Regions from separate parts of the Mycolicibacterium sp. XJ879 genome, predicted to be linked through region 2. Evidence: predicted binding sites of a transcription regulator. Region 2 holds the regulator's gene; the other holds the start of a gene.
What was found. The regulator LexA, encoded in region 2, represses DNA repair genes until DNA is damaged. The targets are predictions, from matches to a motif close to CGAACANNTGTTCG.
Positions count from the first base shown of each region.

Region 1: the regulator LexA is predicted to act here: its motif matches at 3,027-3,040, upstream of cofD (2-phospho-L-lactate transferase).

Region 1 covers NZ_JBEFTH010000004.1:440,504-444,593, forward strand. The annotation lists gene ABQF13_RS12675 (NUDIX domain-containing protein) at 1-484, opposite strand, end outside; gene ABQF13_RS12680 (coenzyme F420-0:L-glutamate ligase) at 481-1,830, opposite strand; gene cofD (2-phospho-L-lactate transferase) at 1,827-2,807, opposite strand; gene ABQF13_RS12690 (WhiB family transcriptional regulator) at 3,114-3,509, shown strand; gene ABQF13_RS12695 (metallopeptidase family protein) at 3,520-3,942, opposite strand; gene ABQF13_RS12700 (DUF3499 domain-containing protein) at 4,074-4,090, shown strand, end outside.
Region 2 covers NZ_JBEFTH010000001.1:462,390-466,479, reverse strand. The annotation lists gene nrdR (transcriptional regulator NrdR) at 12-479, opposite strand; gene ABQF13_RS02345 (LysM peptidoglycan-binding domain-containing protein) at 640-1,089, opposite strand; gene lexA (transcriptional repressor LexA) at 1,295-1,996, shown strand; gene ABQF13_RS02335 (sunset domain-containing protein) at 2,004-4,040, opposite strand.

The DNA of each region.
Region 1 (4,090 bases), on a different contig from region 2:
CGGGCAGCGCGTCCAACGGCCACCAGCGCAGATCCAACGACTCGTCGCTACAAGCGATTTCGGCGCCCGCCGGCGCGTGCACGACGAACTGCATGTCGAGGTGATGCGTCGGCACACCCAACGAACACGTCACCGGGTGCACGTGCAGCGCGGCCAGTGCGGGGTCGATCTGCAGCCCGTCGATGCCGGACTCCTCGGCGGCCTCCCGCAGCGCGGCGGCCACGATCGTGGAATCGGAGGGCTCACAGTGTCCACCCAGTTGCAGCCAGCGGCCGACCCGCGGATGCAGGGTCAGCAGCGCATGGGTTTTGGTGTGGTCGAGCACCAGCGCCGATCCGGTGATGTGGCCGGGCACGCACTCGCGTAGGCAACCGTCCGGCCGCGCGGCCAGAAACGCCAGCACCGCGTGGCGCAGCGTGTCCTGGCCGGGATCGGGCGCGTGCCAACGTTTCAGAGTTTCGACCGCCGAAGCATGCAGGCTCACTTGCGCACCAGCAGAGCGTCGGTGGGTACCAAATCACGGGGTGCGACAGCGGCCAAGCCTTCTTCCGGGTACCCGATCGCGATGGCGCCCAACGGGTCCCAATCCTCTGGTAGGTCGAGCGCGTCGCGCACCAGGTCGGCCGCGAAGATCGTCGAACCGATCCAGCAACTACCCACCCCGCGCACCGCGAGCGCGACCAGCAGCCCCTGCACCGCCGCTCCGACCGCGACGGTGAACATAGTGTGTTCGGCCGCCGTGCGCGCGGCATCTGGATAGCTGTGCGCACCGTCGGGAACCAGAAACGGGATCACGACTTCGGGTGCGTCATACAGGATCTGGCCGCGGGCGACCCGGCGCTCGACGGCGTCCTCGGGTCGGCCGTCGGCGCGCAGGTCCTCGCGCCACTTGTCCTTCATCCGGTCCAACAGCGCAACCCGCCGGGCGCGGTCCTGCAACCAGACGAACCGCACCGGACGGGTGTGGTGGGGTGCCGGGGCGGTGAGTGCTTCGCCGACGGCGGCCTCGATGACGCCGGCGGCGACGGGTTCGTCGGTGAAGCGGCGCACCGACCGGCGTAGCAGCTGAGCCTGGGAGCGGCCGAGCGCGATCGCCTCCTCGGTGCCCAACCAGAACAGGTCTTCCTCGCCGGGCCGCAGCAGGGCGCGGGCGGTGGATGCGTCGTCGGGCAGCGACAACCCGCGCACCACCGCGACCGGAATATCGGTCAGCTTGCCCTTCACCAGATCGGCGGCTGCGGCGATTTCGTCGGCGACCGCGATCTCGGTGACGATCAGGTCGTTGCCGTGCCGGTCCCGCGACCCGGCGTAGCCGTGTAGCACGGTGAGGCCCGCGGCGCCGATCGCGGCATCAATCTGGCCGTTGCGCCATGCCCGGCCCATGGTGTCGGTGACCACGACGCCGACGGTGACACCGAGGCGGTCACGCAGTTCGGTGCGCAGGGCCGCCGCGCTGCCGTCGGGGTCGACGGGTAGCAGCGCCAACTCGGTCGACCCGACGTTGGAGCCGTCCACGCCGGCGGCCGCCTGGACGAGCCCCAACGCGTTCTCGGTGATCAGGGTGCGCCCCTTGCGGGCCAGGACCCGCACGGCCTCGGTATCGATCAGCTTGCGGCGCAACGCATCACGCTCGTCGGGGTCAGACGGTGCTGCGACGATACGGCCTTCGCACTTGGAGATCACCTTGCTGGTGACGACGACGACGTCGTTATCGCGCAACCAGGGTGCCGCCGTCGCGATCGCCGCCGCCAGGTTGTCACCGGGCCGGAACTGCGGCAGCCCCAGCACGGGGAGCAGTTCGACGGCGGCTGCCGATCCGTGTTCGGTCACGGTTTCACACCGGCCAGATCCAGCCCGGCACGCACCATTTCGGCTGTGGTCGCCGGATCCTTCATCAGCAGCGGCACCGCCCGCACCTCGACGCCGTCGATCGCGGCGGAGTCACCTTCGTGCACCAGCCAGCCGTCGAGGATGCCGACTCCCGAACGGGCGCCGTAGTGTTGGCCGATCGCCTCGGAGGTGCTCTGCACCCCGATCACCGACAGGCATTCGTCGGCCATGCCGCGCAACGGTTTCCCGCCGATGACGGGCGAGTAGCCGATCACCCGCGCCGGGGTGGAGCGCAGTGCGGCGCGGATGCCGGGTACGGCCAGGATCGCGCCGATGCTGACCACCGGGTTGGACGGCGCCAGCAGCACGACGTCCGCCGTCGCAATCGCCTCGGCGACACCCGGGCCGGCGGTGGCGGCATCGGCGCCGACGAACGCGAAACTGTGCGTGGGCACCTGCGCGCGGTAGCGCACCCACCACTCCTGAAAGTGAATGGCGCGCTTCTCGCCGTCGCTGGGATCGGTGATGACAACGTGGGTTTCGCTGCGGTCGTCGGTCACCGGCAGCAGACGCGCTCCGGGTGACCACCGCTTGCACAGCGCCTCGGTGACTTGAGACAGCGGATAACCGGCCCGCAGCATCTGGGTGCGCACCAGATGGGTGGCCAGGTCGCGATCGCCCAACCCGAACCAGTCCGGCTGTACGCCGTAGGCGGCGAGTTCCTCCTTGGCGTGCCAGGTTTCGTTGCGATGGCCCCAGCCGCGGTCCGGGTCGATGCCGCCGCCGAGGGTGTACATGCAGGTGTCGAGGTCCGGGCAGATCCGCACACCGAACATCCATGCGTCGTCTCCGATGTTGACGATCGCCGTCAACTCGTTGGTCGAGTCGTCACCGAACTGGCCCAGCCCGAGAAGATGCTGCACGCCTAACAGGAACCGCGCACCGCCGACCCCGCCGACCAGAACCGTGACCTTCACATCGAACGAGAGTAGGCCGTCGCGGCCGAGGCGGTTCGCGCAGGAGCACTGCAATGGGGCGGGTGTGACAGACACGCCGATCAACGACTCGCCGAGAATCGGTCACGGAATGGTATGAATTTCTGTTCCAACGCTTGACCGCAGCATCTAACGCGTGTGTAATCACAGCAGTGTCATTTCGCGGTTGGCCTGCCGGTTCCGGTGTCGCAGACCGAGATTCGATCACTTGTTCGAATGGGATGGCCACATCTCAACAGCGAGGCTCCATTTCTAGGGATCTACGAGATCAGGTGAGGAGGCGGGAAGATGTCTTTTGAGCAAGGCCATTTCGATCGTGTGGTTCCGTTCGATGACCGACTGTTCGGCTCAGTAGGCAGCGCGCCGCACACCAATATCGGACCGGCACCGGCTGCGATACCCACGCGTCCGCAATTGAGTCTGGTGCCCGACCCAATCGATGTTGCGCCGCCATTGACTCCCGAAGACGACCTCTGGCAAGAGCGCGCACTGTGTGCTCAAACCGATCCGGAGGCGTTCTTTCCGGAGAAGGGCGGCTCGACGCGGGAGGCGAAGCGCATCTGCCAGGGCTGCGAGGTGAAGGACGCCTGCCTCGATTACGCGCTGGCCAACGATGAACGCTTCGGCATCTGGGGCGGGCTCTCCGAGCGCGAGCGCCGCCGCCTCAAACGCGGCATCATCTAGTCCGCGCGCTCTACTCGTCGTCGATCGTCGGGTCGATGACAGAAGGTTCGACCCCCAGGTAGGTGGCCACCTGAGCCACCAGAATTTCATGCAACAAATCGCCGAGTTCGACGGTGTCGTTGGCCCGTCGCTCGATCGGCTTGCGAAACAGCACAATTCGGGCCCGAGTGGCATTACCCCGCACGTCCACCCCCGCCGGTATCAACCGCGCCAGCGCGATCGGCCCGTCCGCAACCACCTCGGGTGGCCACTGCATGGTGTCGGGATCCTTCAGCGAGATCCGCGGTATCTCGTCGACCGCCACGTCGAGCGCGGACAGCCGCTCATGCCAGCGCCGCTCGATGGGTTCGTAGGCCTCCAGCACCGCCATGTCGAATCGCTCGGCGCGGCTGCGCCAGCCGGGCACGGTTGGGGGAAGCAGCGGCCCGCGCATCTCCCGGCCGCGGCGCGATCGCATACGTGCCCGTTCGGCCACGGACACGATCGTAACGGTTGGAGATCGGCCGTCCTGGTACTGCGCGTGTCCAGCAGCTTGCCGGGTGCGTCCGCGATAGCCTTCCGTGCGTGAACGTTCCCCGTCG
Region 2 (4,090 bases):
GGCATCCGGCCTCAGCCGGCGGACGGCTGGGGAGCCTCACGATGGGCCCGCAGCGCTTCGATCTCGCGTTCGAAGTCTTCCGCTGAGCTGAAACCCCGGTACACGGAGGCGAACCTCAGATAGGCGACCTCATCGAGCTCGCGCAGCGGGCCCAGAATGGCGAGCCCGACCTCGTGGCTGGGCACCTCGGGGCCGGCCGCCCGCACGGTGTCCTCGACCTGCTGGGCGAGCAAGTTCAACGCGTCATCGTCAACCTGGCGGCCCTGACAGGCCCGCCGGACACCGTCGACGACCTTTTCGCGGCTGAACGGCTCGGTGACCCCGCTGCGCTTGACCACCGCGAGCACCGCCGTCTCCACCGTGGTGAACCGCTTGCCGCACTCCGGACACGAGCGGCGTCGGCGGATAGCCTGACCTTCGTCGGTCTCGCGGGAATCGACCACCCGCGAATCGGGATGGCGACAGAACGGACAGTGCATCACCGCTCCTTCGCCACGCCAACACACGACTACCTGGGACGACTCTGAGCGTACCTGCGCCGCACCCCGATGGCCCAGCGCCGGGGCGAATCGGGCATACCTGGCCGAAATGTCGACGAACACCGGTGTGCGGCACCTCTTTTCAGCGCCCACGATGTCGTCAGCCGACCGGCGTGATGAGCGTCTGGCCCGCGTCCAGCACCGCGGAGTCGAGTTCGTTGAGCTCACGGATCCGTTCCACCACCGCGCCGACCGGCGCGTCGGGCGCCACCCGCGCAGCCACCTGGTTCAGCGTTTCCCCGGTGTGCACCTGCACCACCGCGAGCCGATCCGGCACCGCGGCAGGGCTACCGACCACCCCGCCGAACTGCGCGACCAGTCCGAGCCACACCGTGATCGCCGCTGCAATCAGCGCGAGAACCACCGTGGTGGCCGGGGTGATCGGGCGGCGCCGATGCGGTGCCCGCGACACCACCACACCGCTCCCCCGATACCTGATCGGCGCCCCGCCCGGCCGCCGGGTCGGCCGCCTCCGTCGTGCGCCGGACGGCCGGACACCCGGCCTGGCCGCGGGTGCCGCCGAATTCTTCCGGGTTTCGATGATCGTCATCTGCCTGCCTCCCACTCGCGTCGTTCGCTCCTGTGTTCGAAGATAGTCGATCACATGTTCGATTAATAGAACGTGTGATCGAACTGTTGCAAACGATAGCGAGGCGGTCTGACAAATCCGGGCGCGCGAATGCCGCTCGGGTTGCTCGCGACACGCGTCGAACACATGTTTGATTAATCGTCGGCGGCGCGTTACATTCGGCGCCATGGATTCCAGCAGCGATTCCCCCGGCGATACCGACAACACCGGTGCGCGCCGACGGCCCGACACGGGTCTGACCGAGCGTCAGCGCACCATCCTCGAGGTCATCCGCGCCTCGGTCAGCACCCGCGGATATCCGCCGAGCATCCGGGAAATCGGTGATGCGGTCGGCCTGACGTCGACATCGTCGGTGGCTCATCAGCTGCGCACGCTGGAGCGCAAGGGCTATCTGCGCCGCGACCCCAACCGGCCCAGGGCCGTGGACGTCCGGGGGGTCGACGACCACGTGATGCCGGCAGTCACCGAGGTGGCAGGCTCCGACGCGCTACCTGAACCGACCTTCGTGCCGGTGCTCGGCCGCATCGCTGCGGGTGGGCCGATCCTGGCCGAGGAGGCCGTCGAGGATGTGTTCCCACTGCCGCGTGAGCTGGTCGGCGAGGGGTCGTTGTTCCTGCTCAAGGTCGTCGGTGAATCGATGGTGGACGCCGCGATCTGCGACGGGGACTGGGTGGTCGTCCGTCAGCAGAACGTCGCCGAAAACGGTGACATCGTCGCGGCGATGATCGACGGTGAAGCAACGGTCAAGACATTCAAACGCACCAGCGGCCAGGTGTGGCTGATGCCGCACAATCCCGCGTTCGACCCGATCCCCGGCAACGAGGCGGCCGTGCTCGGCAAGGTCGTGACCGTGATCCGTAAGGTCTAGTCGGCACCTAGTCGGCGCGGACGAAGCCGTTCGCGCGCGCGAATTCTTCGCTGGTGAACCAGATTTCGGCCCGCGTATCCTCATAGCCCACGGTGTCGGGTAGCCAGTACCGGCCCGACTGCGTGTCGGCCTTGATCGGATAACCCTCCGGCGCGTCGTTGGAGTCGTCGAGGGGCAGGCGGAACGCCGGCTGTGCGGGCTCGGGCTCCTCGGGCTCGATGCGGGCGTGCCGACCCGTGTCGGTCAGCGCGCTACGTTCGGCCTCCGTGGGCACCCGCGTCGGCGCAGTGTCGACGTTGTCGGGGTCTTCCTCGTCGAACTCCGCCGCCGGCGGTTCGTCCGCGGCTTCGGGTTCTGGTTCTGCGTCGACGGGCGGTGGCGCTTCCCACGGGCTCGACGACACCGGCTCTGGGGTGGCAGCGTCGTCGGTCGGCGATGACAGCGAGTCCAAGCCCTCACGCGCGTAGCGGTCGCCGAACAACGCCGCGTCGTAGTCGTCGCCGAACACCCCGGGTTCCGGGGCGTCCGCTGCGCTGTAGGCGGGTACGTCGTCGTCCCCGGCGCTGTACAGGGATGCCACGTCGTCGTCGCCTGCGCTGTACAGAGGTGCGGCGCCGTCGTCTGCGCCGAACCGCTCCTGGTCGTACCCGCCGTCGTCCAGCCCATCGCGGCCCAGTGCGAACTCGTCGTCATCGCCGCCGCGGCGGTTGCGCAGCGTCGCAAAGGCCACCAACCCGATCAGTATCAGCGCGGGCACGATGGCCAGCAGCCACCACCAGCTCCACTGAAAACCGTTGCCGTCGTTACCGTTTACGCCTTGCGCCGACGGGGGTGCGGCGGGCGCGGTCTGGCCCGGTACCTCCATCCCGGCCAGTTGCGGCGCCAGGTTGGCCGGCTCGGTGGTAAACGAGTTCGTCGACCGGTCCCACGAGATGGCGCCCTCGCTGAACCGCTGCGTGATGACGTCGCCGTCCTCGGACTGATCGGCAGTGGGAGCCCCGAGCGGGCCCTCGCCGCCGCCCAATTCGGCCCATGCCGCGTTGATCGGGCCGCGCACGATGACCGCACCGTAGTCGGGGGTCCAGAAGATGACCGGCTTGTCCTCGGCGCCGAACGTGCTCATCCGGCTGTTGGTGATGCCGCCGTCGACCTCGCCGGTGACCGGGAATCCGAGATCGCCCTCGGGCCCTCCGACGCTTTCGTACTTGTCGAGTACCTGACCGGTCAGGACGTTCGCACCGGTGTCCGGTGAGTAGAAGATCTTGCCGCCTGCGAAGTTCTGGGCGAGGCCGTCGGCGCCGATGGGATACGGCGGGCCTTCGGCGGCGCCGAGCGGCCCCATCGGCCCGCCCGCAGCCCGTCGTGCGGCGTTGATCGCGGCTACCGGGTCCTCCGGGATCTGCAAGTCCTCCAATTGGGCGGCCAGCTCCGGTGGCACGGTGGTGAAGGTTTTGGTCTTGGTGTTGTAGGTGATCTCGCCGCCGGAGAATTTCTGGCTGACGATGTCGCCCTGGTAGCGCTCATCCTCGGTGGGCACGCCCAGCGGTCCCGACGATCCGCCGAGTTCGTCCCACGCCGCGTTGATCGGTCCGCGGACGACATGCGCGCCGGTGTCGGGTGTCCAGAAGATCACCGGGTTGTCGCTGGCGCTGAACGTGGAGTTGCGGCTGTTGGGGGCGCGTCCGGGGCTTTCGTCAATTTTGGGGAATCCCAGGTCGCCGTCGGCGGCCCCGCCCAACGATTCGTACTTATCCAGGATCGCGCCCGTCATGAAGTGCGCGCCGGTGGCCGGGGTGAAGAACATCTTGCCGCCGGCGAAATCCTGGGCGAAGCCCTCGCCGACGGCATAGACCTCGCCCTGCCTGGGCCCGAGCACGCCGCCGTCGCCGCCGCTGGCCTCCCAGGCGGCCGTGATCGCAGTGTTGGCTTCGACCTCCGGCTGGGCCGACGCGGCCGGCGCCGTCAAGACCAACGCCGCCACCGACAACAGGCCGACGGCCAACTGGCCGATCCGCCACCTACGCCGGGTCCCATGCCCGCTCATCAGATCCTCCCGCGGTCGGCGCCTGATTCCTGATTCGGTACCGCGCCGTC